3 regions of the Sporosarcina sp. G11-34 genome follow, and region 2 is predicted to be linked to each of the others. Evidence: riboswitches for the same ligand, from Rfam matches in the RefSeq annotation. Region 2 holds a riboswitch; each other region holds the start of a gene.

Region 1 (10,865 bases), on a different contig from region 2:
CGAGTGCAACAAAGTCTCCTTCATTTTCGCGATCTTCATCATCTACTACGATAATCGCTTTCCCTTTTTTCAGTTCCTCAATTGCTTTTTCTGCGGTTGTATACATATTAGTCACCCTTCTTAGTTGAGAAATCCATTTGCAGTGAGTGTATCCATAGTCAACCCGCCACTTTGTTTTTCTACTTTTTTGGATATAAGACGTTCCATATATTTCGCTAGCATATCGCATTCGACGTTGACTTTATCGCCCATTCGTTTTTTTCCAAGTACTGAATCTTCTTGTGTCACCGGAATAAGAGATATGATAAACCCTTTCTCAGTCACACCAAAAACGGTAAGCGATGTTCCATCAACAGTAACCGAGCCTTTCTCGATAAAGTAATTTAAGAATTCAGAAGCGATATGAATTTCCATATAAATCGCATTTTCTTTCTGCTGAATCGAAACAATTTTCCCCGTGCCATCGACATGTCCACTTACAAAGTGTCCGCCGAATCGGCCATTTGCGGCCATTGCGCGTTCTAAATTTACGAAACTTCCCGTGCGTAATTCATGAAGCGTTGTCGCTTTTACTGTTTCAGGCATAACATCCGCTGTAAATTGGGATTGTGAATGACTAGAGACAGTTAGACAAACGCCGTTTACAGAAATGCTATCGCCTTTATTGACGTCACTAAGTACTTTCGTGCATTTGATGTTAAGTTGAAGTGAAGTCTTTCCTGGTGTAACAGATGAAACCGTACCAATTTCTTCTACAATTCCAGTAAACAAATTAAATTACTCCTCCTTTATAAACTCGGCATGTAATCGAATATCTTCACCGAATTTCTGTATATCTATAATACGAAGTAATTCACTTTCTTCCATATTGTTCCGTTGAGTATCCATAAATAAAGACGTACCATTGCCAATTAGTTTGGGAGCCATATACAAATACAGTTCATCTGCTAGGCCTTCGTTAATGAAGCTAGAATGAACTTGGCTGCCGCCTTCAACAAATAACGTCATAATTCCTTTAGTTGCTAGGCGACGTAATACTTCTTCTAAAAAATCTACTTCTTCAGAAATCGACTCAATTGTAACAAGTGGATATTCTGAAAAAACCGGTTCTTTTTTTGCGGAATCGAGTGTGAAAATGATTGTTTCTACAGCACCGTCTGTAATGACGTTAGCTGTTTTAGGTGTCCGGAGACGCCTGTCTAAAATAATACGAATTGGATTCTTTCCACCAAGGGGCAATCGGGTGGTTAGGAAAGGGTTATCTTGAAGTACGGTTTGTACGCCGACCAAAATTGCGTCATGGGTATGGCGGAGGTGATGGACATCGGTTCTTGATGCAACTGATGTAATCCATTTGCTGTCCCCAGTCTGCGTTGAAAGTCTACCGTCAAGTGTTGAGGCGGCTTTCAAGGTGACGTATGGTTTACCGTGTTTAATAAAATGAAAAAATGCTCGGTTTAACTGCTCTGCCTCTTCTTTTAAAATGCCGGTAAAAACTTCAATTCCAGCAGCTTTAAGAAGCTCTATTCCTTTGCCATTAACGGCTGGGAACGGATCAATAGACGCGATAAAAACACGGCGGATTCCTGTGGAGATCACAAGTTCCGTACAAGGTGCTGTTTTACCTGTATGAGCGCAAGGTTCGAGTGTGACGTAAAGGTCTGCACCTTTCGCTTCTGAGCCTGCCATCGTCAATGCATGCACTTCAGCATGAGGAGTCCCCGCTTTTAAGTGCGCACCTGTTCCGATAATCTGGCCATCTTTTACACAAACCGCACCGACTAGTGGATTCGGTGACGTTTGACCTTCTGCACTACGCGCCAAATCAAGAGCAATTTTCATATAATATTCATGAGTCATGGCCATTCCTCCTTTCAACAAACGAAAAGACAGAGTGGACCGAACATAGTACGTATAACTAAACAACTTCTCCCATCCAGACTATAACTGTCGGTCCTGGAATTTCACCAGCTCCACCGTCTTTCAAAAAGAAAGAACGGGTCACGGACTTACGAGCAATCGCTCGATCACCGTCGGTAAGGAATTTCACCTTGCCCCGAAGAGTTTTTTTATACGTACTGATTTCAATTTATCACATTACTTCGATTAAATCAAAAAAGTTTTATTATTTCTCCATATACAAAACTAAAAGTGTATACTCACCATCTTCACCCGTAAACTAATAGTACAATTTAGTTCCACCTTTATTTCCTTGTAATGCAAAAGTTTCTGCACCAAGCTCAATCGTTTCAAATTCATATCCATTTGATAGACCAACATGATTGAACCAATTACAAGTTGAAAGTTAAATTCACGTAAAGTTTTCAAAAATTTATTTTATAAGTTTCAAAAAACAAAAAAACGCCAAACCGAATGGCAATCGGTTTGGCATTTTTATATACTGTACTATTTTATTGGCGAATTTGTCCGTTTCCTTGAATAACAAATTTACTAGATGTCAGTGCTTCTAATCCCATAGGTCCTCTTGCATGAAGTTTTTGGGTACTAATGCCGATTTCTGCACCGTACCCAAATTCAAATCCATCTGTAAAACGAGTTGAGGCATTATGATATACTGCTGCCGCGTCTACTTTACTTAAAAATATTGCTGCATTGTTATCATCATTCGTTACAATAGACTCCGAATGCTTCGTCCCATATTTATTAATATGAGCGACTGCCTCATCTACACTCTTCACTACTTTTACACTGACAGCTAATCCTAAATACTCTGTAGACCAAGCTTCTTCAGTAGCTAGTTTTACGTAATCAGACGCCGCACTTACCGTTTCGTCGCCGAAAACGTCAACAGCATTTTTCTGAAGGACAGAAATAAGTTCTTTTCCATGTTTTGTGAACCATTTTTCATCGACAACAATCGATTCAATTGCATTACAGACAGACGGGCGTTGTAATTTAGCATTCAACACAATTTGAGTAGCCATTTCCAGCTCCGCTGTTTCATCGATGAATACATGACAGTTCCCAGCTCCCGTTTCTAATACAGGCACCGTTGACTCACGAACAACTGTGTCAATTAAATTCTTACCACCACGCGGAATCAGTACATCTAAATATTCTTTTAGTGTAAATAATTCCTTTGCCGTTTCTCTACTCGTATCTTCAATAAGCTGTACCGCGTCGACTGGAATTGTGCTCTTTTCAAGTGCTTTATGAATCGATTCAATAAGCGCTTGGTTTGAATATTTAGCCGAAGAACTTCCTCTTAAAATGGCAGCATTCCCCGTTTTCAAAGAAAGCGTTGCTGCATCAATTGTTACGTTTGGACGTGCTTCATAAATCATGCCGATAACGCCCAGTGGAACACGTTTTTTATTAATGACCAATCCATTTTCTTTCGTAATCGATTCAATCGTTTCCCCAACTGGATCTTTTAGTTGAACTAATAATTGTATGGCATCAGACATGTCTTGAATTCGCTTGTCATTTAGCATAATACGGTCAAGTACTTCGTCTGTCAGCCCATTTTCTTTTCCTGCTTGAAGATCCTTTTTATTTTCACTTAAAATATACGTTTCGTCTAATAGTAATTGTTCTGCAATTAGAATAAGTGCATCATTTTTTTCTTTCGTTGTAATCGTAACTAATTGGGAACTTACTACTTTTGCTTTCCGACCTTTAAGTTGAACTTCACTTATTGTATCTACATTACCCATCTATATTTCCTCCCTTTTTTCCTATCTCTAAGGCACCTTCGATGAATTTCACATATATTTTTTCATTATATTCTTACCCATTTGTCCCGATGAATGACCTCGACTTGGGTTGCCCCTGCTCGCCTTCCACGTTCTTCACTACGTTTTCCTATGACGTCGGCTAGGTCGGTCGAAGAATACGTTACTTCACCTTTTCCAATCAACCCATTCATACCAAAAACCTCAACAACATCACCTTTTTGAAAGCTGCCTTGGACTTTAAAAATACCCGCTGGCAATAAATTTTTGCTATTAAATAGGATAGCCTCTTCGGCACCTTGATCGACGTAAATTTTCCCCGATGACTCTGAATGCATCGCAATCCATTGTTGACTGATATTAATATTATTTCGGGTTTTATTGGAAATATATGTGCCGTCACCGTTACCTTCCAAAATTTCAATCAACTTATTTGTACCGCTTCCGCGCCCGATGAAGACAGGTACGCCTACAGATAAAGCGGTTTTCGCTGCCAATAATTTCGATTTCATGCCGCCAGTTCCAACCTTTGAACCCGTCCCTTTTGTAAATCCTAACATCTCATCCGTAATCTCTTCAAGATAATCAAACTTTTTTGCATTTGGATTATCACGGGGATTTGCATCATAAAGTCCATTGATATCTGTTAAAATAATGAGCTGATCCGCACGTATAAATCCACTAACCAATGATGACAACATATCATTATCTCCAAAAGTCAATTCTCTCACAGATACCGTGTCATTCTCATTAATAATGGGTAACATTCTGCGTTCCAATAGTTCCATAATTGTTGCATACGCATTTCTGTATCGTTCTCGGTTCGTAAAATCGTCTCGAGTCAACAAAATTTGTGCAGGCATAATGGAAAACTCGCTGAACTTATCAATGTAAGATTGTATAAGTAAACCTTGCCCAACTGCCGCCGCCGCTTGCCGACCTTTTAATGTAATCGGTCTTGAGCCGTATCCCAATTTCGCAAAACCCGCTGCAACTGCACCCGAAGAAACTAACAATACTTCATGCCCAGCCTCGCGAAGAGCCGCTACGGCATGTATATGATCATCAAACATTACTTGATCAATTTCACCTTGAGCATTTGTTAATGAACTGCTCCCAATTTTTACAACGATACGCTTTTTCTTCATTTTGCATTTCCCCTATATATGGTGTATTTATTATTATATCCGTTTATCTCATAAGTAGTATTTTACTATAAAGGAAAGGAAAAAGAAAGTCATTTGTGACTAATTATAAATACAACTGTATATTTATTCATTAGATTAGACTAATTCATTTTTATTTTTCCCTATTTCGACTGTCACTTCTAATTCCACTTTAACATTACCTTGAATCGCACGGCTAATCATACACGTTGACTCTGCTTTCTCAGCTAGTCGTTGTGCAAGCCCTATATCCCTTCTAGTTGCAGAAGACTTCAATACTATCATGGGCTTATGAATAATACGTTTATATGTAATGATGCCTTTTGTTACATCAACAATACCAACAGACTCCATCGTGAGTGCTTCTTTTTCGAGTCCACTTCGTTCCATGATTGCGGCCAATGTAATGATATAACAAGTAGCAGCGGCTCCCAGAAGCATTTCATCTGGATTCGTTCCTACCCCAGGCCCGTCCATTTCAGGCGGGATTGATACTTCTGTTTTTAAATTTCCTGACTTAATTGTTCCAACATCATTTCGTAAACCGGGCCACTCTGCTTTTAAATGGAAATAATGTTCCGCCATTCAAATCCACTCCTTTTTGAAGTGCTTATTTATCCATTATACCTTTTTTAGTGACTTATATGTGTTTGTTGCTCCTATGCGAAAAGAGCAAACCATGGATTGGCTTGCTCTACGAATTATCTTCCTTATTCCCCCGCCCAAGTTTAGATACTCGAGTTTCGCAAGAAATACGACAATTGCTTGGAGTCCGAATATGGCTAATTGCAACAACGGGCGTGTTTCCAACTAATTCTTGTACATTGCCGAACACATTCATTACGCTTCCTTAGCATATACTTGGCGCCATTCAGCTTTTTTCGAAAGCATATTTTTCGCAAGTTCCTTTGCACCTTCTAAACTGTGGCTTGCAGCCCACCCACATTGTACTTCGTTGCATGCCGGCACCTCGGTTGCCACAACCACGTCTTCCAATGTTTTTTCTAAAATGCTAAGTACTTCATCATAATCATCATGATTTATAAGAGATAAATAAAACCCCGTTTGGCAACCCATTGGGCTAATATCTACAATTTGATCCGAATGATTTCGAATATTTTCCGCCATTAGATGCTCAATTGAATGCAAGGCCGGCATTTTCATAAACTCTTTATTCGGTTGTGTAAAACGGAGATCATATTTGTACACTTCATCACCGAATGATCCTTTTTTAGTACCTGCTAAACGCACATATGGTGCGGCTACTTTTGTATGATCTAAGTTAAAGCTTTCGACGTTCATTTTCTCCATTTATATCTCTCCCCTATTGTTTAGTTGCGTCCATGAGCCAAACATAATCATTAAGTTGCTTAAAGGTAACTTCAAATCCCGCTTTTATAAATAAATTCATAAGTGCGGATACCGTTGTATAATATTCTCGTTCCAAATCATCTGCGACATTGTGATAACCCCTTGCACGTTCTTTCTTGATTTGCGCTCTTTTTGCTTCTTCCGTAGCAAATAAGGTATCCGCAAAGATAATCTTTCCGTGCGCGGGTAAAATTCCCGCATATCGCTTCAGCGCAACTCCTTTTTCCTTATCTGTTAAATGGTGAAATACGTATGTGCTCACTATCGAATCAATTTGGACTCCGTCTAATTCAAAATCTAATAAATCACCGTCTATTACTTTAATAGACGGAAAACGATTAGCCGTCATTTGGCGCATCTTGTTATTCGGTTCGATTCCAGTAACATCGTGTCCCTGTTCTAACAACTTTTCAGTTAGGTTTCCAGTGCCTGTTCCAAATTCGAGAACTGCTCCATAAGCAGATGTCGCCACTTGCAATAAGATATCCCCATAACCTTCAAACACATCTCGATATTCCGGTTCTTCTCCCGCCACAGATGTTTCGTATGAATCAATCCATTCATCAAAAATATCGACAAATTCACGTCCCATTTCAACACTCCTTTTAACAAATATACTATTCCAACAGGTTTAGTGCGAATTAGGCGTAACACCATATTTATATCACATTACTAAACGAAATACTATATTTTTTTAGATATAGGTCGTATTTATCTTTCTTTTAATTTCCCTTACGCCTACACTCGGGTTCCTCTCCGTTCATATATATAGATGATTGACAAACGATTGCAGGAGGAAATAGACATGCAATGGTTAACCATATTGTTAATAGGTGTTGCGGCCAACATCGATAATTTAGGTATTAGTGTTTCCTTTGGACTGAAATCAAATCGGATTCCACTCCTATCCAATTTGCTAATTTCCTTTATCTCTATGCTATGTGCGTTTTTTTCCATAACCGCAGGAAGCTATTTATCCGATTATTTCTCACAGTCTATCGCCAACTTTATAGGTGGCTCCCTTATTATCGGACTTGGTGTATGGTGTATAGCCACTTCTCCTGTTTTCACAAAAGGGGACTTACCCCAAAAACAAACTTCCTGCCGCCCTATATCTCCAGGAATAGAGAAAATAAAATCAATTACTTGGAAAGAATCTATTTTTTTAGGCTTCATACTTGCATTAAACTGCTTAACGATTGGTTTCGGTGCTGGAGTCACTGGAGTCCCTCCACTTTTCACTTCACTCTCAATTGGTATATTTTCCGTTATTTCCATTTCACTTGGAATAATAGTGGGCAATAAAATCGGACACACAGTTCTGGGAAGATACTTAAATACCATTGCGGGACTTTTGCTGATAATTATAGGCATCTATGAAATGATGAATTGACTTTTCGAGCTATGCCCGTTAAACACAAAAGGAACCTTCTCAATCACACATCGAGAAAGTTCCTTTTGGTTTCCTTATTTTACGACTTCAATCAAGTGTTCTTCATGCTCATGCAATTCAGCATCGTCTTCCACGTGAATCACAATATGAAATGTCTCATCTTTGGCAAACACATGCACAGCTTTATATTCGCCCGAGGGGGATTCTTCAGCATTCACCCAATCACGGTTATCTGAATCGCTTTCCGTCCAAATTTCGTAACGCACTTTTACATTTTCCAACGGATTGCCGTCAAGTTGCAAATGTACAATGAGTTCTGCTTCGTCATTCACTTTCACAACATCTAGTTCAACGAAGTCCATAGAAAATCCTTCTGTCTTATGATCATGACCCTCGACTTCTTCGTAATCTCCACCATTACCGACTGTAACCGTCTTTGTTGGCATTGTATGCATATTTCTTGCCGTCACATGCACTTGAATATGGAATAGCCCATCGTGATCAAATGTAGTTTCAGCAGAATAGATTCCCTCTTTTTCGTTGATTGAATCCACCATTATGCTTTCTGTTTTTTTGCCTTCTTCCCATATTTCAAATTCCACGAGTGACGCATCCTCAACTTTTTCTTCGCCTTGTGTAACAAGCGACTCCATTTTTATTGTTTCACTAACGTCGGCCGCCTCAGGTACTGTTAATTCTACTGCAATCGGTAAGATGACTACATCTTCTTCCTCAACTTTTTCTTCATCTTTACTGCATGCTGCCATTACTCCAAGTACAAGTATAAATAAAAACATTAAAAACTTTCTTTTCATTTCGATTCCTCCAGATTCTTATTACTTAACCAATACCCTTAAGTTCAGTATGATTATAACAAACGATTAAGAACTATTTATGAAGTAGAATCGTTTCACATAAATTTCTTATCTGTAAGCGATAATATATAAGCTATGTTAAGAAGAAACGAGGTATTGCCATGAGTCGATTTACAGTGATGATTATAGACGATGAACATCAAATGAGAGAACTTGTCAGGACTTTTCTAGAAACGGATGGATATACCGTCATCGAAGCAACTGATGGTATACACGCGCTATCATTAATTAATAAAATGCCTCCGGACCTTTTAATTGTTGATGTCATGATGCCTTATATGGACGGATTTACATTCGCCAAAGAAGTCAAGAAATCACATGATATCCCTCTTATTTTCTTGTCTGCTAAAGGAGAAGAATGGGATAAAGTTCATGGGCTTAAACTTGGGGGCGATGACTATATCGTCAAACCATTTCTCCCCGCTGAATTACTAGCAAGAGTAGAGTCCGTATTACGACGAACGTACCAAACCGGAAAATCCGTTGACATATTACAAATTGGGCCGTTGACAATCGACCGGGATGCTCATAAAGCAAGTATAAACGGAACAGTTCTTTCCTTAACATTAAAAGAATTTGGTCTTCTTGATATACTTGCACAAAACAGAGGTCGTGTTTTTTCCCGGGAACAACTACTCAGAAGTGTCTGGGGGGAAGAACATAAAAGCAGCGAGCGCACGGTCGACACACATATTAAAACATTGCGGCTGAAATTGGGACAACACGGAGATTCAATTGAAACAATTTGGGGTGTCGGCTATCGATTCGAGGTGTAATTATGAAAAAATTAAAACTTACTTTAAGTAAAAAGATTTTATTACTCCTTCTTTCTAGCATTGGATTTACAATTCTTTTCTCTTTTTTCTTCCTTCATTTTTTATACTCAGAGTTGTATTTATCGAGTATGAAAGAATCCGTTATTTATCAAGGACAGCGAACAGCTTCCCATTATCATTACGGCGAACTAAGCGACGAGATTATCGAAAAAATTCAATGGTATAACATTGTCTCGGAGTACGAAATCATCGTTGTTGATGATTTGGAACAACTTTCTTCTTATTTCCCTTATAAAATTAATATGGAAACGCTTATCGCTGCAAATGATCGTGCAGATTTAGAAAATGGGCAATATATTATGAAAGAAGGATTTGTGGAAGAGTTGGATCGTGAAATCCTAGGCGCAATCTTTCCAATTAAAGGCGAGCAAGGCCTAATCGGCTTCATTTACATTTATGTGCCTCTTGCTGCAATTCAAGACGTATTTAAGGAAAGTATTCCAATCCTTATTGTCGTTGGGACACTATTTTTCCTCATTATATTTTTAGTTGCCAACCGACTTTGGAAAGCATTATTCAAGCCACTTAAAGATCTCCAGCAACACTCATTTGAAGTGTCACGTGGCAATTATTCAAATCGACTAAAGGCCGATCATAACGATGAAATTGGACAAGTAACCGAGGCATTCAACAAAATGAGCAAATCATTGGAACAGCAGGAAGAGCGTAAAAAGGAGTTTACTTCTAATCTCGTTCATGAGTTACGAACACCCCTTACGTACATTAGTGGCTATACACAAGCATTGAAACAACTAAATGATATGTCCTCTGATGATGCTACGAATTATATAACAACAATTGAAAAAGAAACCGAACGACTTAATAAACTTATCAATGATTTGATCGAATTAAATCATCTTGAAGAAAACCTTTATGTAATTGACCATCAACCTATCGCAATCGCACAATTATTATTCGATACAATTGATTTGTTTACCATTCATCTTGATAAAAAAGAACTTAATCCTAAGTTGACAATAGAAGAAGATCTTATTATAACTGGAGATCCACAACGTCTTGAACAAGTTTTTTACAATGTCATTGACAATGCCATTAAATATTCGAGCGCGGGAAGCAAGATGTCTATTGAGTTAAAAAGAACTAGTGCGTATGTGGAGTTCAAAGTCGTGAATGAAGGGCTTTCTATTCACCAAGACGATATTGACCGCATTGGTGAACGCTTCTTTCGTACAGATAAAGCACGAAATCGAACAACCGGTGGTACTGGGCTAGGTCTTTCCATAGTAAAAGAAATTGTAAAATTACATGACGGAACGTTTTCATTAACAAGCGATCGTCTTACAGGTACAAAAGTAACAATTCGATTACCAGGATTGTTATCCGATTAGAAAAATGAGGTGCATTATGAGAAAATCACATTGGCTACTAATACTTAGTTTACTTTTTCTTTCAGCATGCGGCTCACACCCACAACAAGAAAAAACAATTGTACCTTTCACATTCACAGACCAGCATGGACAACCTTTCGGAACAGATAATTTAACTGGAACTATTTGGGTCACCAATTT
Region 2 (10,865 bases):
TACAAAAGTGGCGGCACCGTATGTTCGATTAGCTGGTAGACAAACAGGCGCACAGGGAGATGAAATATATAAATATGATCTCCGTTTTATGCAACCTAATAAAGAATTTATGAAAATGGATGCACTTCATTCAATTGAGCATTTAATGGCGGAAAACATTCGAAACCATACGGGTCAAGTAGTTGACTTGAGTCCAATGGGTTGCCAAACCGGTTTCTATTTAACCCTAATTAATCATGACAACTACGATGATGTTCTAACGATTTTAGAAAGGACGTTACAGGATGTTCTTGTGGCGACAGAAGTTCCCGCGTGTAATGTCATGCAATGTGGATGGGCGGAGAACCATAGTTTAGAAGGTGCAAAAGAGCTGGCAAAAAATATGCTTGCGAAGAAAGACGAATGGCGACAAGTATACAAAGAGGAATTGTAATGAATGTGTATGGAAACGTGCATGAGTTAATTGGAAATACACCGGTTATTGAAATAAAACAATTACCTATTCCAAATAACTGTCGGATATTTGCAAAACTCGAGTATTTAAATCCGGGCGGTAGTGTGAAAGATCGGCTTGGATTATCGCTAATTGAAGATGCTGAGAAAACGGGAAATTTGTTGCCTGGTGGGACAATAATTGAGCCGACAGCAGGAAACACGGGCATTGGTCTCGCCCTTGCCGCAATCGGTAAAGGATATAAAGTGACCTTTGTTGTACCTGAAAAATTTAGTGTCGAAAAACAGGTTCTTATGCGTGCGCTTGGAGCTGAAGTAGTAAATACGGAAACGAGACTAGGCATGCAGGGGGCTATCGACAAGGCGCGTGAACTTGTGTTGGAAATACCGGGCGCCTATTCGCCATCACAGTTCTCCAATCCTGCAAATCCGGAAACATACGAGAAAACTCTTGGACCTGAATTATGGCGCGACTTAGACGGTCAAATTGATACTTTTGTTGCGGGGGCTGGAACAGGCGGTACATTTATGGGAACATCAAAATATTTAAAGGCTCAGAATCCATCTGTGAAAACGGTTGTTGTGGAACCTGAGGGCTCGATTTTAAACGGAGGTATTGCGGGGGCGCATGTTACCGAGGGAATCGGTATGGAGTTTCTCCCGAATTATATGGATCCTGTGTTTTTTGATGCAATCCATACGATTAGCGATAAGGATGCTTTTACTCAATTGCACGCATTGGCAAAGTATGAGGGATTACTCGTTGGTAGTTCTTCAGGTGCTGCATTTCACGGTGCTTTACGCGAAGCGGAAACTGCGAGAGAAGGCAGCCATATCGTCACGATTTTTCCAGATTCTAGCGAACGTTATTTAAGTCAACATATTTATGATTTATTTAGGGAAGGTGACTGATGTATGCGAGCAAAGACGAAGTTAATTCACGGCGGGATTGTAGGGGACGCCACAACGGGTGCGGTGTCGACACCAATTTATCAAGTGAGTACGTATAAGCAACAAGCCGTCGGGAAGTTTAACGGCTATGAATATTCACGGACAGGCAATCCAACACGGCATGCATTGGAAGTATTAATTAGCGATTTAGAAGGTGGTCAAGCAGGTTTTGCTTTTGGTTCTGGAATGGCTGCGATTAGTTCGGTTATGATGTTATTTGGAAAAGGCGATCATGTCGTGTTAACTGATGACGTGTACGGAGGGACCTATCGTGTCATGACGAAAGTATTGAGTCGCTTTGGTATTTCGTCGACATTCGTCGATTCAAGTAATATTTCGGAAGTAGAAGCGGCGATTGAGGACAACACGAAAGCAATATTTTTAGAATCGCCAACGAACCCATTGCTTAAAGTGACAGACATTGAAGCTGTTGCTAAGCTGGCAAAGAAAAAAGGCTTGCTAACGATTGTCGATAATACGTTTATGACACCTTATTTCCAGCAACCTATTGCGCAAGGGGCAGATATTGTTCTGCATAGTGCAACGAAATACATTGGCGGACACAGTGACGTAGTCGCGGGGCTTGTCGTGGTGGCCACAGAAGAGTTAGCGGAAGAACTGCACTTCATCCAAAACTCTGTCGGGGCTATACTTGGGCCGCAAGATTCTTGGTTACTCATTCGGGGAGTAAAAACACTCGGACTTCGCATGGAAGAACATAATATAAATGCACAGAAAATCGCGAAGTTCCTAGTCGGGCATAAGGCCGTTGGCAATGTATATTACCCAGGGCTTGAAACTCATCTAGGTTATGAATTAATGAAAAAACAGGCGTCAGGGTTTGGCGGTATGATTTCGTTTGATGTTGGAAGTGAACAAAAAGCGGATGAACTGCTTGCGAAGTTACGATACTTTACACTTGCTGAAAGTTTAGGTGCTGTAGAGAGCTTGATTTCCATTCCTGCAAGAATGACACATGCTTCGATTCCAGGAGAACGTAGATTGGAGCTTGGCATCACAGGTGGTCTTGTACGTATCTCTGTCGGCATCGAAGACGTAGAAGACTTGTTGGAAGATTTGGCGCAAGCGTTGGGATAACGGTGGAAGGTGCTATTCACTATAATGTGGGTAGCTTTTTTCATTGTTTGCTATAATTTTCATATAGACTATTTTTGGGGGGATTATGATGGCAGAACATTATTTTCATTTGAAAGCAGATTGGCCTGGATTGCGGAATGATGTAGGAACGATTGATGCTGGTAATTTGAGAACGAAAATTTCAATACCACCAGAGATGGACGGACCTGGTGTTGGAACGAATCCGGATGAGATGTTATTGGGGGCGGCTGCAACTTGTTATATCATAACGTTGGCGGCGATGATGGAACGAAGTGGGTTAGTGAAGGAAGCACTGACGATGGATTCGGTAGGCATTGTTGATGTGACAAAAGGCGTGATTACATATAAGAGAATTATTCATAAACCACATATTGTATTGGCTAGTGAAGCAACGAAAAAAGACGAGGCGCTCGCGCAAAGACTCGCTGAAAAAGCAGAAACGACTTGTATGATAAGCCGAGCTATTCGGGGGAATGTTGAAGTAGAGTTGGAAACAATGATTACCAAGGGGGAATGAGTGGTGACCCATTATGCTTATTTCGCCTCCCACGCACCGCTTTCGGTGGAGCCAATGGGGGACAATCCAATTAAGAGGAATACCTACGAAACGGCACTCGATTTTACAGGATTGTACTTTGAGGAGAATATCGACGAAGAGACGGGAAAGCGTTTCAGCTATTCAAAACATGTGAAACTTCGCTATCAAACCTGCCGTACCTCAAATTATTTACCTATAGATGAAGGGTATAATCGAAATAATTCATATGCAAAGAAAATCTCAAAACTGGTTTTTAACTACTTAATGAAAGCATTGGAAGATAGCCCTGAGGTTGTTTATTATATTTCATTGAACAGTTATGAGAATGAAGACTTTAAAACAGTTCGCAAAGTTCATATTTCAGAAATTAAATCAGATGAAGATTTACACATTGGAGACCGTGAATGTATTCGGATTTACCGGGATGACCCGATGTTAGAATTACTAAATGATGATACTGGTTTTCACGTGCTAGAAAACCCGAACTATTATGGATTGTAAAAAGCTTACGTACACTTGTTAGAAGTGTACGTAAGCTTTTTACTCTAGTTCAATTTGATCGACCCGGCCCGCATACCAAGTATAAAAAGCGTCCGCCATTTCAACAGGAATGTTCTCAACGCTCGCATGATGGAATGGTTTCGCGTGGTTAATGGTTCCAATTGAAGCGAGTCCGAGCAGTTGTTGGAACTTACTGCGGGAAACTTTGACTTCAACTATCTTCGTACGCTTAGAAATGAATACCGAGGTTTCAAAACTACCTGTTTTAAATTGGATGAATTCCCCGTTCAAAATGTAACGTGTGTTGAAATACTCAAGTATTCTCGAAGTAGCAATGAGAAGCAATAAACCTGCTGATACCATCCACCAAGCTTGATCGATGTTGAAAATCGGTGGTTTAAAATAAAACAGTGTAACGGTCACAATGATCCAAAACCAACTAGGCTTCATTATTCTAATCCAAAATGATGTTCTTGGGAGGCGAGTCATGGTATCGATTACTTCATAAGTAGGTAAAACTTCCTGAATCATTTCATATGCACGTTTCACCGGAAGGAATGGATAGAGTGAATTTGTTTCTAAGGCCTCCTCACCAAAGCTTACCCCACCGGCACTAATCAATTTAACTTCGGCAAGACCAAGCATCCGTTTCATGGGTGATTGAATGATTTCAATTGCTTGGACTCGATTTTTTAAAATCGAAAAAGTAGATTCATCTAAAACGCCTTTCGCAATGTAAACTCTGGAATCGTCAGAAGAGATTTCATATTTTCCATATCTCATAAATGTTCTTACGATACCTATTAAGACAGAGGCCAGAACGAGTACGATAACGATAAGCGCAACAATCCACCAAGTGCTCATTAAGGAAGAAAAAATGCCTTCGACTTTGTCCTCTACTTTAAATATTTCTGTTACTTTAAAGTAAATAGATAGAAGTATTGGGATAAGGACTAAGAAACTGAGAGAAGTGAATGATGCTTTTAAGTCATCTTTTTTTGTAGGTGTAAAATGAATGGTGCGTTCCAAGCTCGGTGCTACTTGATCTTCTTCAGCAGTTATTATCTCAACGTCGTCGGTTTGTAAATATGTAGAATTGGACGCCCATTCTTCTATTTGATCTGCTTCATTTCGTGATAGCACTTCGAATTTCACGGAAGTATCGGCTTGACTAATACCCGTTTCAAAGGTAATTGAAGTAACGCCTAATAGTCGATGAAGTAGGGAAGTTCTTCGCTGTACGTTTTGAATTTTGGAAAATGGAATAGTTTGCTCAGATTTGTTAAAAAGGCCCTTATAAATATGGAATGAAACATCATCTAGTTTGTACTTGTGTGTAAACCATTTCAAAATGATTGATATAATAGTAAGTCCAAAAAAGATGAAGAAAGCGATTCTACCATATTTGATAAATGTTGAGTCGGATCCGTATCTGAGTACAAAAAGAAATAAGACGAAGAAGAAAGAGTTCTTAATTAGACTCCACAAATCAAAAATGATGATGAGGGGATTGTATCGTTTCGTCTGATTCATTCCTCCACTTCCTTAATTTTTGCGAAATGCGCAATGCGGTTTCTTAATTCAATCGCTACATCTTCGGGTAGGGCGGGAATTACATGTGAGGAGCCCATTGTCTCAATAGATAACGAATACAGTTCGTATTTTCTAAGAAAAGGTCCTTGGTTTGTAGAGACGGCTTGTATTTTTGTCATTGGGACAAGTTGGTGTTCTTCATTAAATGCACCAGACTTTAGTTGTAAAAATTCTTCGTCTGCATGATAACGCCAGTTTTTATAAAGAAAGAAGGGTTTCATGAAAATAGACCATATGGCGGATAGGATTGTTAGGCTAGTGATACCGATTAGAATCCAGCCAATCCATTCTTTCCAAGAGAAGTGACTGTCAAGATAGAATAAAACGGTAAGGATGATTACGAAAACAAGATGGCCCACTGTTTCCGTGATTATCCAAACTTTTACCGCGCTTTTTGACAATCGACCTTCTGGTGAGGGAATTTGCGAATACATATAAACCACTCCTAGGAATCAATTAATAGCATACTGGGTATACGTTAAATTTATTATAAAGTTTCAAAAAAACCAGTCATCAAGGATAACTGGTTTTTTTGTCTGCAGATTTAATTGGAATATCGCTGGATTATTTCTTAATGGGAACCAAATCAAAGATATCATGATTCTCAAAAGCGTCGATGAGGCGATCTAGCCACTCATAATAATCACGAATGTAAATGAGCTTTTCCAAATCGGATTTTGCTTCATCTAAAAGCTCCTCACTTAAGATGTCCTCAGAGATTAGCTGCTCTATCTCCCTGATTGACCTTCTGATAGCACTAGAATGTGTTGTGACAGATTTTCTCCATCTAATAGAAAACATATCAATGAAGTTTTGATACCAATCATCCTTCGCTTTATACAAATCTTTTCGAACGCCGCGTTCCCACACACGCTCTACTAACTTTGATTCAGACAATGCCCTTACGGATGTACTCATACTCGTTTTACTCATGCCAAGTTTTTCTGACATGTCATCTAGTGTTAACGGACGGTCTTGGAAAAACATCACACCATATTGTCTTCCGGCAGAAGTTGGAAGGCCGTACAAGTGTATGTTCTGAGCTATGGATTCAACGATTCGTTTACGAGCAATTTCCAGTCTTTCGTTTCCTTTCATTTACGCAACTCCTTGTAGCTAAGGGCTTTATGCAAGCTTAAACTACTTAATTTACTATAGCGTAGTACATTTATTTTAGAAAAGCAACTTTTACAAATCAAAGTTCGTACAGTTTAAACTGTATATCCAATGAAATTAGGGGAAACTGTTGTATTGCAAATAGATTACAGCTATACTAATAGACATTCGGAAATTTAGAGATTGTAGGGAGTGTAAGTATGACTGAACAAGTTACCAAGAAAAAGATCGAAGTGAAAGATGCTTCGAAAATTTTCGGTAGAAACACTAAACGAGCGGCACAACTGCTTGGAGAAGGTAAGTCGAAAGAAGAAGTACTAAAAGCTACCGGCGCGACAGTCGGTGTAAAGAACGCATCATTTGACGTATATGATGGTGAAATATTTGTAATAATGGGGTTATCTGGAAGTGGTAAGTCGACGCTCGTTAGACTACTGAATAGATTAATAGACCCAACGTCTGGCCATATTTTGCTTGATGGTGAAGACATCGTTCGCATGAACAAGGAGCAACTTCGAGAAGTTCGCCGCAAGAAGATTGGGATGGTTTTTCAAAACTTCGCACTGTTCCCTCATAAGAGTATCCTCTCCAATACGGAATACGGCTTAGAGATTCAAGGCATTCCTAAAGAAGAGCGACAGGCAAAAGCAGTGGAGTCCTTAAAGTTAGTTGGACTTGCAGGGTATGAAGATCAGTTACCATCGCAATTGAGTGGTGGAATGCAACAGCGTGTGGGATTAGCAAGAGCACTTGCTAATGATCCAGATATATTGTTAATGGATGAAGCATTTAGCGCACTTGACCCACTTATTAGAAAAGATATGCAAGATGAGTTACTACAGTTACATGATGATATGAGAAAAACAATTATCTTTATAACGCATGATTTAGATGAAGCATTAAGAATTGGCGACAGAATCGCGTTAATGAAGGACGGGGAAATCGTTCAAATTGGTACCCCGGAAGAAATACTAATGAATCCGTCCAATGAATATGTTGAAAAGTTTGTTGAAGACGTCGACTTATCTAAAGTGTTAACAGCAGCACACATTATGAAGAGAGCCGATACGGTGCAAATTGACCGTGGTCCTAGAGTTGCGCTTAGACTTATGAAGACGCTTCGTATTTCATCTATTTATGTTGTGGATAAACGTGGCCGCTTGCTTGGAGCCGTTAAAGCCCAAGATGCAGTTACTGCAACTGAAAAAAATCTGAAGCTAGAAGATGTACTTATTACTGATGTGCTTACAATTCCAGAAGATAGTATACTTACGGATTTGTTTGATATGGTTTCAACTGCAACAATACCAGTTGCAGTCGTGGATGTAAAAAATCGACTGCAAGGGATTATTATCCGCGGGGCGCTCATTGGTGCACTAGCTGGTAATAATCAGTTTATTAACGAAAATGGGATTGTCGATTCTATGGATGAAATGACTTCGGAGGTGAAGATAGATGGATAAACTTTTACCTCGAATTCCATTTGCTGATTGGATTGATAATGGTGTAGATTGGCTTGTTACTACGTTTAGTACAGTTTTTGATGGAATTGCAGTATTACTAGAAACAATTGTTGAAGGATCTGTAAATGGCATGGCGGTCATTCCTTCAATATTGCTTGCAATTATTTTTGCCTTGCTTGCATGGTGGATATCTAGTAGAAATATCGGGATTTTCACATTGGTCGGGTTCCTCTTCATTGATTATTTAGGCTATTGGTATCCAATGTTACAAATGCTTGCACTTGTACTGACCTCAGTTGTTTTCGCCATAGCAATAGGCGTTCCGATTGGGATTTGGGCTTCACAACAAGCAGCAGCAAGAAAAGTTATTAACCCGATATTGGATCTCATGCAGACAATGCCAGCATTCGTCTACTTGATTCCAGCAATATTCTTCTTCAATATTGGAGTTGTTCCAGGGGTTGTTGCATCGGTTATTTTCTCAATGCCGCCAACAATTCGACTAACAATGTTAGGGATTCAACAAGTACCTGAAGACTTAATTGAAGCGACAGAAGCATTTGGGTCAACAACTTGGCAGCGGTTAAGCAAAATTCAAATACCGCTTGCGAAACCAACGATTATGGCAGGTGTCAACCAAAGTATTATGCTGTCATTGTCAATGGTTGTAATAGCTTCAATGGTAGGTGCACCAGGACTAGGTGCAGAAGTTTACAGAGCAGTAACACAATTGAAAACAGGTGTCGGCGTTGAAACAGGTGTAGCCATCGTAATCGTAGCGATTATCTTGGACAGAATTACACAACATGCCGGAGCTAGAAAACAAGGAGGAAAAACAAAATGAGTATTAAGAAAAAAGTATTAGGTCTTGGCGCAGTAGCTTTACTAGCTGTAGGACTTGCTGCATGTGGTAGCGATAATGAGAAAGACGAAGGTGCTGTAGATACACCAGATACACCAACTAAAGAAGCGGTTGGTGAGGCACTTGACTACAAAATTACAGGAGTCGATCCAGGCGCAGGGATTATGGAAGCGACTGATCGAGCTATTGTAGATTACGAGTTAGATGAATGGTCAGTTACAACAGGTTCTGGTGCAGCGATGACAGCATCTTTGAAAAAAGCATATGAAAATGAAGAACCGATTATCGTTACTGGTTGGACACCACACTGGAAATTCGCAAAATTTGATTTGAAATACCTTGAAGATCCAAAGGGTTCGTATGGTGGAGAAGAAGAAATCCATACAATTGGACGTGTAGGATTAGCAGATGATTTACCAGAAGCACACACGATTTTATCTAACTTCAACTGGTCTGAAGATGATATGGGTGAAGTAATGATTGCTATTCAAGACGGTGAAAAAGAAGAAGTTGCAGCGCAAACTTGGGTTGATGCAAATGAAGATAAAGTTGCAGAGTGGACTGATGGTGTAGCTGAAGTAGATGGCGACGAAATCAAACTAGCATATGTTGCATGGGATAGTGAAATTGCGAGCCATAATGTTATGAAGCTTGTTCTTGAGCAAGTTGGTTATAAGGTTACATTGGTACAAGTTGAAGCAGGTCCATTATTTACAGCAATTGCTGATGGCAGTGCAGACGCATCACTTGCTGCGTGGTTACCAATTACACACAAAACGTATGTTGATAAATTTGAAGGTGATATCGAAGATTTAGGAACTAATATGACAGGTGTTAAAATCGGTTTAGTCGTTCCAAGTTATATGGACATTGACTCGATTGAAGACTTGAAAGAATAATAGAGTATGTGGAAAGACGCAGTTCCGTTTTAATGGACTGCGTCTTTTTTTGATTATAATTTTTAAGTGTGGTAAGTTTAACAGAGTACGTTGAATACAAACTCTTCGGGGCAAGGTGAAACTCCTTACCGACGGTGATCGAGCATGGCTCGTAAGTCCGTGACCCGCCCTTCCTTTTAGGAAGGCGGTGGAGCTAGTGTAAATCTAGCACCGACAGTTAAAGTCTGGATGGGAGAAGTTGTTTGGATAGACGTGCTATGCTTGTAGGCTCTGCCCTTTTCTTATATGAAAAGGGAGAATTTTTATGGAACCTAAAAACGATATGAAACTCTCTCTCAATCTTGCACGTAGCGAAGAAGGTCAAACTTCACCAAATCCTTTTGTCGGCGCTATTTGTGTAAAAGAAGGTCGAATTATCAGGACAGGTGCGCACTTAAAGGCTAGGACAGCCCATGCTGAAGTGCATGCACTGAGAACGGCGGGAACGGAAACTAAGGGTGCTGACCTTTACGTAACACTTGAACCATGTGTGCATAAAAGAGAAACCAATCATTGCACAGTATTAATTATTTCAAGTGAAATCCGCCGTGTAATCATCTCGTCCATCGATCGGTTTCCTTCCGTTAACGGGAAGGGAATTGAACTTCTAAAAGTTGCCGGAACAGAAATAATCACCGGTATATTACAAGAAGAGGCAGAGCAGTTAAGTCGAGCATTTTTTCAAACTGTCAAACACGGGAAACCATACGTTACCTTGAAAGCTGCCGCAACTCATAACGGTAGTCTATCAACGCAAACTGGGGACAGCAAATGGATTACATCGACAGCATTAAGAATCGATGTCCATCACCTCCGCCATACCCACGATGCTATTTTGGTCAGCGTACAAACCGTGCTTCATGATAATCCTTTCCTCACCACCCGATTGCCCCATGGTGGAAAGAATCCAATACGAATTAGTAAGACAGGCATCTCAGGGCGCCTTAAACAGCAGCTGTCATTATTGATGGAGCTGTGGAACCAATCATTTTTACACGCGATTCTATGATAATAGAACCGGCTTTTTTAGCTTATCCACTTGTTATAGTAAAGTTGATTTCTGGAGAAGTAGATTTTTAAGAAGAACATTTAACACGTCTTGCGAATAAAGGGATTTTGACGTTAATTGTCGAGAACGGTCGTTGTGTTCAAACAAGTTTCATCAATGCAAAACTTGCAGATGAGCTTTATTTATTCATGGCGCCACAGCTGATAGACAAGCTAACTTCTTTATTTATGGACGAAACAAGGCACTTAATGGCAGAAAGCGAATTGCTTAGATTCATCGATGTACATAAAATCGGAGAGTATATTCGACTTTACGTAAAGTT
Region 3 (10,865 bases), on a different contig from region 2:
AGCAGTTACGTGTACTTGCTGAAACGGGTAAAATCGGTTAAAAACCTCCAAATCGTTCACAGACCTTTCAATTATGCGTCGTATGCATGCAAATCCTTTTGTTATAATTGAGATTGGATTATGGGATGTTAGGAGGTAAGAAATATGTCCAAAGTAAATGACAAGGCAAAATTGATGGCTACTAAAAAAAGAAACCGTCTAATTATAAGAACAATCGTTTTGCTTCTTCTTGTCTCTGCAGTTATATATACACTTATACCAAAAGAAAAATCAAAAGTATTAGCGGTTGGTGATATGGCCCCTGATTTTGAACTTGTTGACCTCGAAGGGAACAAGCAACGTCTTTCAGATTATCGCGGCGAAGGGGTTTTCCTGAATTTCTGGGGAACTTGGTGCCCTCCTTGTAAAAAAGAAATGCCTTATATTGAAAAACTGCATAATGAGTTTGCAGATAAAGGTGTAAAAGTACTATCAATTAACATAAAAGAATCGGATCTGAAAGTTAAAACATTTAGGGACCAATATGGGTTAACATTCCCAATCACAATAGATAAAGATGAAAGTGTAAAGGAAGCTTATAAGTTTATACCGCTACCCACTACATACATCATTAATAAAGACGGTAAAATCGAACAAATCATATCACGGGAGATGACCGAAGATGAAATACGGTCTTATATGGAAAGCATTCAACCCGAGTAAGGAGTACAATTAGATGAGCAAAATCAAATGCCAGTGCGGCCATGAAAATCCATTCGGCACAGTGCTTTGTGAGCAATGTGGTAGACCACAAACAGAAGAAGCTAAAAAAAGCGATGTTGTCGACATGCGTTATGAAGGTTCGGCACGAAGATCACAAACATATAAACGAACAATTATCGATAAAATATGGAACTTCTTCTCAAGCGTTAAAATCGGAATAAGTATTATTATTGCTGTTCTTACTACATCGGCGATCGGGACGCTCTTTCCACAAAAACTATATGTACCCTTTACGACGGATGCAGATATTGCGGATTACTACGAAAGATTATACGGTTTTGCGGGCGTTCTTTATTACAAGCTTGGTTTTTACGATATGTATAGCAGTTGGTGGTTTAAAACACTTATTGGAATGCTCGGTATTTCAATTATCATCGCAAGCGTTGATAGAGTGATTCCGCTTTACAAATCACTGAAACAACAACGTACAAAACGCCATGCATCTTTCATGAAACGTCAACGAGTTTACGGAATAGGAACAGTTGAAAATCCGGATGACTCGCTTGTGAAAGCTGAAGAGAAGTTGAAAGAACTTAAATATAATGTCAAAATGGAAAATGGGGCTATTCTTGCCGAGAAAAACCGGTTTTCTAGATGGGGTCCATACGTCAACCACACAGGCTTAATTATTTTCCTTTTTGGAATTTTACTACGTGGAATTCCAGGTTTTTATGTGGACGAAACGATGTGGCTTCGCGAAGGAGAAACTCGTGCAATTCCGGGTGCTCCGGGCTATTTTATAGAAAACAAGGAATTTATTCTTGAAAACTATACAAAAGAAGAAGCAGACGAAGTATTCGGGAAAGCACTTGACCGAGTGGGCGTTATTGCGAAAAACTACCAGACAGACGTCGCTTTATACAAAAAAGACGAAAATGATTTGCCAGGACAAGATAGAATGATTCATGAAAAAGATTATTCAATTATTGTAAACAAACCATTAAAATTCGATGGGTATAATGTTTTCCAAATGGATTATCGGTTAGATGAATTAAAATCAATGACTTTCCAACTTACCGAAAAGGCAACGGAAAAGTCACTTGGTGAATTCACTGTAGATCTTATTAATCCAGAAAAGTCCTATGTGCTTGGAAACGAAACAATCGTCGAATTGAAAGATTATTATGCGGATTATGATGGAATTGAAAACGGTGAACCTAAATCGAAATCACCAATCCCGAATAACCCTGCATTTATTTTCAAAATGATTACGCCAGCTAAACCAGACGGTGAAATGAGTTTCGTAGCGATACGTCAAACGCTAGAAACCGAAGAAAATGACTATAAGGTGAACTTCCTTAGCGCAGAAACTCGTGATATTTCGGGCTTAACAATTCGTAAAGATAAGACGTTATATATTTTACTTGTTGGTGGAATTATATTCATGATTGGTGTGTCAATGGGTTCTTATTGGAATCACCGGAGAATATGGATTCAAAAAGGCGAAGACGATGAAGTTTTACTTGCAGGGCATACGAATAAAAACTGGTTCTCATTGAAAAAAGAAATCAATCAAGTGAAAGACTACGCAAACTTGCCAGCGTATGAAGATCGGCAAGATACAGAGTCTAATTCGGATGAGAAGGAAGTGGACAAAACAGAATGACACAACTTGCATCGTTAAGCTCGAATTTACTATTTGTTTCATTTGTTGCATACCTTGTCGCAACGCTATTTTTTGGCGGAGCGGTAAAGGGTGCAAAATCTGAAGCGTCGTATAAAAACAACAAGTGGGGAAAAATGGGGATCATTATCACGACAATAGGATTCCTTACGCATCTTGGCTACTTTGCAACTCGGTGGATGGCGTCGGGACATGCTCCATTAAGTAATATGTTTGAATTTACGACGGCATTTGCAATGATGCTTGTAGGAGCGTTCATTTTACTGTTTTATTTATACAGAACGCCTTCACTTGGATTATTTGCATTGCCAATTGCAATTATTATTATTGGATATGCAAGCATGTTTCCTACGGAAATCACGCCACTTATTCCAGCACTTAAAAGTTACTGGTTGTGGGTTCATGTGAGCACGGCGGCACTTGGTGAGGCTATCCTTGCAATTAGTGCGGTTGCGGGACTTGTATTATTACTGAAAAACGTTGACCTGACAAAGAAATCAAAAGAACGCTTTTGGTTGGAGTCGGTTATGTTTACGCTAGTTTTGGTCGTTGGTTTCATTCTGTCATCTTCAGCATTTGCGCTAACGGGGTACGAAGCTGAATTTACTTTCGTTGACAAAAACGAACAAACAGCAAAAATGGTTTATAATTACCCACCGTTATTTGGTATGAATGAGTACGTTGCAGTTACGCCGGATAAAATGACACCTCTTTTTGAAATGCCAGCAATCATTAATGCGAAAACATTAACTACATTTGTTTGGTCAGTTGCAACAGGAATTGTACTTTATCTGCTCATGCGTCTTATTGTACGTCGGCCGATAGCAACATTATTCCAACCGTTTGCTAAAAAGGCAAATACACAATTAATGGACGAAATTGGGTACCGTTCAGTTCTTATCGGTTTCCCGGTCTTCACACTTGGTGCGCTCATCTTCGCAATGATTTGGGCACATGAAGCATGGTCCAGGTTCTGGGGCTGGGATCCAAAGGAAGTATGGGCCCTTATTACATGGCTTTTTTATGCAGCATTCCTTCATTTACGTCTATCACGTGGATGGGAAGGCAAAAAATCAGCTTGGCTTGCGGTAATTGGATTTATCATCATCATGTTCAATCTAATCGCAGTTAACTTGATTATTGCAGGGCTGCATTCATACGCATAAGAAAAGCGTAAGTACCTTTGCCAGCTAGCTTAGTGACAAACTTAAGACAATAACCTAAGACTGCACGGATGTTATCCAACTCCGTGCAGTCTTTTTATTTCAATTTTGTAGGTCCGATTGTACAATGGGTATAGGAACAAGTAGAAAGGGGAAATTTAGAATGGAAGAAAAAGTGACATTACTCGTTGTGGATGACGAAGATAGAATTCGCCGTCTGTTAAATATGTACTTAACACGTGAAGGATATGAGGTCGAAGAAGCTGTGGATGGTGCGGAAGCACTTGAGAAAGCGCTTGCGTATAATTATGATTGTATTTTACTGGATCAAATGATGCCGGAAAAAGATGGTCTTGAAGTGTTAGAAGCACTAAGAGAGCAAAAAAAGATGACGCCGGTTATTATGTTGACCGCAAAAGGGGAAGAATCGGACCGCATTACGGGCTTGGAGTCGGGTGCAGACGATTACATAGTCAAACCGTTTAGTCCTCGTGAAGTTGTTTTACGTGTGAAAGCAATTTTACGAAGATCTGTCGTATTCCCTGGAGCTAATGCATCATCACCGTCAAAAGACTTAGTCGTGTTCCAACAACTTACGATTGACCACGATGCGCATCGTGTAACAGCGGAAGGACAAGAAGTAAACTTAACACCGAAAGAATACGAATTACTATACTTTCTTGCTAAATCACCGGACAAAGTATTTGATAGGGAACAGTTGTTAAAAGAAGTATGGCATTACGAATTTTTTGGAGATCTTCGGACAGTCGATACACATGTCAAACGACTACGTGAAAAACTAAACCGTGTTTCCGAACGTGCAGCAAAAATGATCGTTACAGTTTGGGGTGTCGGATACAAATTCGAGGCTCATAATGAATAGGATATGGAATTCAATCGTCGGGAAGCTATGGGCAACCATATTGCTTCTCGTTACTTTTGTGTTGTTTATTGTAACTGTTTTTTTATTGGAATTTTTGGATAACTTCCACACAGAACAAGCGGAAGATTCACTTGAAAGAGAAGCATTCACGATTTCAAAAATTGTCTGGCAATATGATGGTCAACATTCAATGTCCCCTATCATTCAAGACATTCTTGATGATGAGACGAACGCACTTATAGTAAATGAAGCCGGTGAGATTACCCATAGTTTTCATAATGGATTACATAAAGAAGAAATTCAGAAGAAAGTACTTTCAGAGCCCGCATTTCAATCTATATCTTCTTCAGGCAAACCGATATTCAAAGAAATGATTTTGCCATCAATTACTGACAAAGATGTAATGGGGAAATATATGGTTCTTGCAGAGCCATTTGAAGGAGACACAGGAATAAAAGGAACTGTTTATATTTACCAAAGTCTTGATTCGATCCATCGGACGACTAATCGAACAACATCCATTGTATTTTTATCTGCATTTATAGCATTCATACTAACGACGATTTTTGCATTTTTCTTATCCACTCGAATCACTTCTCCATTAAGGGAAATGCGCCTCGCTGCTTTCGAGTTATCAAAAGGGAATTTCGATACGAAGTTACCAGCTTTACAAAACGATGAAATCGGGCAACTGGCGACTGCATTTAATCAGATGGGAAGACAACTCAAATATCATGTCGAGTTAATAAGTCAGGAAAAAGAGCAACTTTCAAGTATTCTAACATCTATGACGGATGCGGTTATCACTTTCAACCGAGATTACACAATTTTGCTAAGCAATCCGCAAGCAGAAAAACTACTTCAAAATTGGTATTTTAAAAATGATGCAAAAGAACAAACGATACCACCGGAGTTGTATCATATGTTAGATCATGTCTTGACATTTTCAGAGGAAGTTGAAGATGAACTTGAAATCAGCGGTCAATTTTACAATATCTCAATTAGCCCATTGTATAGCGGCAGTAGTATTCGAGGTGCCGTAGCCGTACTACGTGATATGACAGCACAGCATCAGCTTGATAAGCTGAGGTCCGATTTCATAGCTAACGTGTCACATGAACTGCGCACGCCAATTTCGATGCTGCAAGGGTATAGTGAAGCGATTATTGATGGTGTACCGTCAAACGACGAAGAACGTAATGAAATGGTGCAAATTATTCATGATGAATCGAAAAGAATGAGTCGACTTGTCACAGATTTGCTCGACCTAGCTCGAATGGAATCCGGACATATGAGGCTTTATAAAGATTCGTTATCGATGATTCCATTTCTTGAACGGGTCGTCACTAAATTCACGCAAACGGCTAGGGATTCGGATGTTTCGTTATCTTTCGACTTTAAAAAAGATGATGAAATCTTTTTAAATGCGGATGAAGATCGATTGGAACAAGTATTTACAAATCTAATTGATAATGCGATACGCCATACACCCGAATCAGGTTCTGTAACTCTACGTATCGAAAAGTATATAGATACGTGTGAAATCATTGTTTCTGATACGGGTTCCGGTATTCCAGAAGGTGATTTACCGTTTATTTTTGAAAGGTTTTATAAAGCCGATAAAGCGCGAACAAGAGGTAAAGGCGGAACGGGTCTTGGACTAGCGATTGCTAAAAATATTATCGATTCGCATGACGGAATGATTTCTGCCGAAAGAGGGGTTGAAGGGGGAACAATCTTCAAATGTACGCTACCTCTTGAAAAAGTGTAACTGTTTGAAGAGAGACACGACTAATACAATGAACGGGGGGATTTCATGGACGACTCCGTTTTCCACCGGCTTTATGAGCAGTACCACCAAGATGTGTTTAAGTTCCTTATTTACTTGACTAGGAACCGAGATCACGCCGAGGATCTCTCGCATGAAGTGTATGTGAGGGTACTAAGAGCATATGCTGGTTTTGAAGGGAAGAGTTCTGAAAAGACATGGCTTTTTTCAATAGCGAAAAACGTCGCAATCGATCATTTCAGAAAAAGTTCAGTTCGAAAAAAGCATCTTTACGATAAATTCGATTGGGAAAAAAGTGAACTCGTGTCTACGGGAATTTTGCCCGATGAAATGGCAATTATGAGCGAAGAAATGAGAGAGTTGTTGAAAGAACTCGATATGTGTACGGGTGATCAGAAAATGGTCATCGTCATGCGTTACTTCCATGACTTATCTATTGCTGAAACCGCTGAAGTGCTTGACTGGACAGAAGGAAAAGTCAAAACAACACAGCATAGGGCCATTAAATCTTTACAGAAAAAAATGAATGCTCTTCCGGCAGAAGGGAGAAACTAGATGCCCAATAATAACTGGGATAATCAAAAGATTGAAGAACTACTGAAACAAGCGCCGACTATTCAAGATCATCGCCCCAAGTCAGAAGTATTGGCGAAACTTAAACAAGATGAGCGCTTTCGAAAATTGAATCGTAAAAAAGTCGCTTCTAAATGGATTCCGGCATTTGTTGCTGTTGCGGCACTCCTTCTGCTAAGTGTGCTTCTTCCGTCAATGCTGCGTGGGAACGAGGCGAAAATGGATCGGGCAAGTGAGGATAGTGATCTAACAATTACGCGAAACGTCGAAGTCGGGGATTCTTCCAAGGCTGCAAACGAGAATGGTACCGCGATTTCGGATGTTTACGAGGAAAGCGCAAAGGAGTCCTCTTTAGTTTTAGCAAGTAAAAATAATGCTAGCCACATACTTCTTCCGGGTCACCTCGATAGGATGCGGGCATTCCGCATAGGTCTGACTACGGATGCGAATGTTATACCTGTTACATTTCTTATTTCGGAACAACAGATTATTGCAGATTTTCCTGAAGGGGAACCGAGTACTGTTGAACTATACAATATGTATGCGACAGAAATTCCAGAGGAAGAGCTTGGGTTTGATGATTATCATCCGTATAAAGGTAAGTTGACGTTGAAAGACAGTATAATTAGTCATATAGTCCCTGAAGGTCATAACTACGATTTATCCCCTGCTGCATTGGGCGTATACGAAAAGTCAGTCGATGAAACGTTTATTGATTATGACAAGTTTAAAACAGTCGATGACAATGGAGAACTTGTGAATTTTGGTTATGTTGGATTGATGGAAGTGAAAGAGTTATATAAAGGAAAAAGACCTTTACCATATTATAAGTATGTCATGCCTTCGGGGGAAACGTATCTTACACCGGATGGCGGTACTTATTTTGCCACTGTTGAAGAAGCGCTCGTCGCTATGAAGAAAGCGCCAAACGACATGGTTGAAGTGCTTGTCCCCGAACAAACGAATTATGAAGTCCGTGTTGCCGATGGAGTTGCCATCGTCAGCTTTAAAGAAATATTGGATTTATCGCAAATGAATCCAACAGATGCATTGGCAATGATTGAAGGGTTTATGTTGACAGCCCAAAACTACCATATGGTTACGAAGCTCGAAAACGTTCAACAATCGGAGTTTGGCAATTATAATTTAACAGCTAATTTACCAGAACCAGTAGCTGTCAATCCGTATTATTTAACCGGAAATTGAAGTTGAAAGTGTTTTGTAAACAATCAAGTTTACAAAACACTTTTTTTATTATATGATGGGTTCGTAACATAATATTGATTCATCTTCGGGGCAGGGTGTAATTCCCGACCGGCGGTAATGGAAATTGATTTTCCGAGCCCGCGAGCTGCAAGGCTGATTCTGGTGTGATTCCGGAGCCGACAGTAAAGTCTGGATGGGAGAAGGTGAAGGTGCGGTCTTCTATTTGTGTTGTCCACAAAGAGGATGCTTATTTAAGTGTACCTTTCCAACTCCTTAGAGCTTTTTAGCTTTGGGGAGTTTTTTGTCGACATATATAGAGTGGCTAGCCTTTCCTCTTTTGAAGTGAATCGCAAAAGGAGAGAGGAACAATTGAAAAATATTAAATTAAGAAAAATGCTTGTCATCGCAATGCTAGGAAGTATGGCAACAATCTTAATGCAATTCAATTTCCCGTTACCAGCTATACCAGGATTCCTGAAATTTGATTTTGGTGAAATACCTGCAGTATTGGCTATTTTAACGATGGGACCCGTTGCTGGAATTACCGTTGAGGTTATTAAAAACGTCTTGCATTGGTTCTTCACAGGAAGTCCGACAGGCGTTCCGGTAGGAGAAATTGCGAACTTAGTAACTGGAATTTTATTTATTTTACCAATCTACTTTATTTTCAATAAATACCGTAGTAATAAAGGTCTTGCTAGCGGACTAATCGTTGGAACGCTATCTATGGCTATCGGTATGAGCTTCTTGAATTATGTCGTATTCTTACCAATGTACACATATTTCTTGAATATGCCAGCTACAACTGGTGACGCGCTCTATACAATGATTATTTTAGGAATCTTACCATTCAATCTTATAAAAGGTATTATTATTATGGTAATTTCATTACTCCTTTACAATAGTATGAAACAGTGGATTGCTAAACAACGTTCTGAATTAATGGCCAAATAAAAAAGATCGTTTCCGGGATTTCTCGGAAACGATCTTTTTCTATTTAGTCTTCATATTTTAGTGCGTCGCCGTCGAACGGGGCGTCTGCAACTTTTATGGAATCAGTTGGACAACCATCGAATGCGTCCTCCAAGTCTTCTGACAGTTCTTCTGGAACTTGGGCAGTACCCATGTTATCATCTAGGATAACGAAAGCGATTCCGTCATCGTCATAATCGTAAATGTCAGGCGCCGCGGCCCCACAAGCACCACATGCAATGCACGTATCCTGATCAACGATTGTATATTTAGGCATGGTTAAGTCTCTCCTCTTCTTTACGTACAACACAATTTGTCTTCGATATCATTCTAAAGATGTTTCCAAAAGTTTTCAACATAAAAACACTTTTTTTAGAACGGGGGAATGCAAACAAGTGAAACTCTCATCAATACTATTGTCAATTATCAGCAGAATGGACGGGGAACGTACTATTTATGCTGGATTACACTTGTTACGTGGAAAGCGTTCGGGACAAACTTTGTCAGACGTGGAATACTATAACTTGAAAGCTTTCTTTGGGATATTGCCCAAACTAAAAATCGAATTATACGACGAAGCAGCTGGAGTATTGATAAATTCCGGTTATTTGTCAATTACAGAACATTCACTTGTAGTGTTGACAGAAAAAGGACGGTCCTTTGCAACGACTCTACCGACATATTATTTTAATGGGTGGGATTACAGAGGAAATGAAATGATTTTTTACGCTAGATTGTCATTATTTGTGCAGACGATCTCCAATTTTAGACTAGGCGAAAAGTCATTTATGCCTATTGAAAAAGATTATGAAATCCAAACATTTGTAAAATCACTTGTTCACGGGCAACCTATTCATGAGCCTTCTTTTTCTCTTCAATTCATGAAAGAACTTTCCCGTTGTATTGAAAAGAGTAAAATGACAGATATACAAAAAACAATTTTAACCCATCGGTTAGTAGGCGGTGGGTTAACAGGCTGGACATGGAATCAGTTAGCTGACAGTTTGAAACTTAGTATGGACTCTATCCGCCTATTATTTGTAGAAAGCATTCATAGGTTACTTGTTGCAATTGAAACGTCAACTGATGCGCCATTTTTGCGAAAAATGACTAAAGATATCAAAGTTTCATCTTACTTAACTTTATCAGCTATGCAAACAAAAAATATGTTTGACAACGGACTGTCCATGAATGACATAGCGACACTACGAAAGTTGAAAATGAGCACAATTGAAGATCATTTTGTCGAGCTATCTATAAATGACGCGGCATTTCCATTAGATAAATTTGTGTCGGGAAATGATATACAAAATGTGTTAAAAAAAGCAGATGAGTTGGCAACAAAAAGATTGCGTCTATTGAAAGATGAGTTTGAACATCTCACCTATTTTCAATTGCGTCTTATTTTAGGTGCACAGTCGAAAGGAGAAGCAACGTGGATATCCATAAAATCTTAAAAGACAGATTTGGTTTTGAACATTTTAGGCCGGGTCAAGAAGGCGTCATTCGGGATGTTATTACTGGAAACGATACGATTGCTATTTTACCGACTGGATTGGGGAAGTCGCTCTGTTATCAATTGCCGGCTTATGCTTCGAGTGGGACTGTTTTGATCATTTCGCCGCTTGTTTCATTAATGGAGGACCAAGTTGCAAATATGAAAAGAAACGGTGAAAAGTATGTTATTGCCTTAAATTCATTTCTTTCATTTAAAGAAAAAAATCGAGTTTTGGAGGACCTGGCAATATATAAGTTCATTTTTATTTCACCTGAAATGTTGTTACAGCCGATGACTTCTAATAAATTAAAATACATTCAACTGTCACTAATCGTTATAGATGAAGCCCATTGTATTTCGCAATGGGGCTTCGATTTCAGACCAGATTATTTACG

Evidence for each region. A riboswitch is a leader RNA that binds a small molecule or an ion and turns the genes downstream of it on or off. The one in region 2 is predicted to bind FMN.
Region 1: linked by a shared signal. The riboswitch ahead of ribD (bifunctional diaminohydroxyphosphoribosylaminopyrimidine deaminase/5-amino-6-(5-phosphoribosylamino)uracil reductase RibD) and the one ahead of ribD (bifunctional diaminohydroxyphosphoribosylaminopyrimidine deaminase/5-amino-6-(5-phosphoribosylamino)uracil reductase RibD) in region 2 are both predicted to bind FMN.
Region 3: linked by a shared signal. The riboswitch ahead of KSU66_RS13445 (ECF transporter S component) and the one ahead of ribD (bifunctional diaminohydroxyphosphoribosylaminopyrimidine deaminase/5-amino-6-(5-phosphoribosylamino)uracil reductase RibD) in region 2 are both predicted to bind FMN.

What each region holds. Positions count from the first base shown of each region.
Region 1 covers NZ_JAHNZW010000003.1:179,316-190,180, reverse strand. The annotation lists gene KSU66_RS05135 (bifunctional 3,4-dihydroxy-2-butanone-4-phosphate synthase/GTP cyclohydrolase II) at 1-106, opposite strand, end outside; gene ribE (riboflavin synthase) at 121-771, opposite strand; gene ribD (bifunctional diaminohydroxyphosphoribosylaminopyrimidine deaminase/5-amino-6-(5-phosphoribosylamino)uracil reductase RibD) at 778-1,860, opposite strand; FMN riboswitch at 1,921-2,068, opposite strand; gene KSU66_RS05120 (glutamate-5-semialdehyde dehydrogenase) at 2,412-3,659, opposite strand; gene proB (glutamate 5-kinase) at 3,743-4,843, opposite strand; gene KSU66_RS05110 (OsmC family protein) at 4,979-5,446, opposite strand; gene KSU66_RS05105 (S-ribosylhomocysteine lyase) at 5,702-6,172, opposite strand; gene KSU66_RS05100 (class I SAM-dependent methyltransferase) at 6,186-6,824, opposite strand; gene KSU66_RS05095 (manganese efflux pump MntP) at 7,038-7,625, shown strand; gene KSU66_RS05090 (FixH family protein) at 7,700-8,440, opposite strand; gene KSU66_RS05085 (response regulator transcription factor) at 8,602-9,276, shown strand; gene KSU66_RS05080 (sensor histidine kinase) at 9,279-10,685, shown strand; gene KSU66_RS05075 (SCO family protein) at 10,702-10,865, shown strand, end outside.
Region 2 covers NZ_JAHNZW010000009.1:28,712-39,576, forward strand. The annotation lists gene KSU66_RS13970 (S-ribosylhomocysteine lyase) at 1-433, shown strand, start outside; gene KSU66_RS13975 (PLP-dependent cysteine synthase family protein) at 433-1,365, shown strand; gene KSU66_RS13980 (bifunctional cystathionine gamma-lyase/homocysteine desulfhydrase) at 1,369-2,502, shown strand; gene KSU66_RS13985 (OsmC family protein) at 2,591-3,040, shown strand; gene KSU66_RS13990 (hypothetical protein) at 3,044-3,562, shown strand; gene KSU66_RS13995 (PH domain-containing protein) at 3,602-5,095, opposite strand; gene KSU66_RS14000 (PH domain-containing protein) at 5,092-5,589, opposite strand; gene KSU66_RS14005 (GbsR/MarR family transcriptional regulator) at 5,720-6,253, opposite strand; gene KSU66_RS14010 (quaternary amine ABC transporter ATP-binding protein) at 6,472-7,734, shown strand; gene KSU66_RS14015 (ABC transporter permease) at 7,727-8,578, shown strand; gene KSU66_RS14020 (glycine betaine ABC transporter substrate-binding protein) at 8,575-9,495, shown strand; FMN riboswitch at 9,593-9,739, shown strand; gene ribD (bifunctional diaminohydroxyphosphoribosylaminopyrimidine deaminase/5-amino-6-(5-phosphoribosylamino)uracil reductase RibD) at 9,800-10,543, shown strand; partial or broken gene KSU66_RS14030 (hypothetical protein) at 10,630-10,865, shown strand, end outside.
Region 3 covers NZ_JAHNZW010000008.1:147,934-158,798, reverse strand. The annotation lists gene KSU66_RS13485 (pseudouridine synthase) at 1-41, shown strand, start outside; gene resA (thiol-disulfide oxidoreductase ResA) at 145-702, shown strand; gene resB (cytochrome c biogenesis protein ResB) at 716-2,368, shown strand; gene ccsB (c-type cytochrome biogenesis protein CcsB) at 2,365-3,552, shown strand; gene KSU66_RS13465 (response regulator transcription factor) at 3,713-4,432, shown strand; gene KSU66_RS13460 (ATP-binding protein) at 4,425-6,203, shown strand; gene sigX (RNA polymerase sigma factor SigX) at 6,249-6,776, shown strand; gene KSU66_RS13450 (hypothetical protein) at 6,777-8,000, shown strand; FMN riboswitch at 8,078-8,209, shown strand; gene KSU66_RS13445 (ECF transporter S component) at 8,370-8,954, shown strand; gene KSU66_RS13440 (ferredoxin) at 8,998-9,249, opposite strand; gene KSU66_RS13435 (helix-turn-helix domain-containing protein) at 9,368-10,429, shown strand; gene KSU66_RS13430 (RecQ family ATP-dependent DNA helicase) at 10,408-10,865, shown strand, end outside.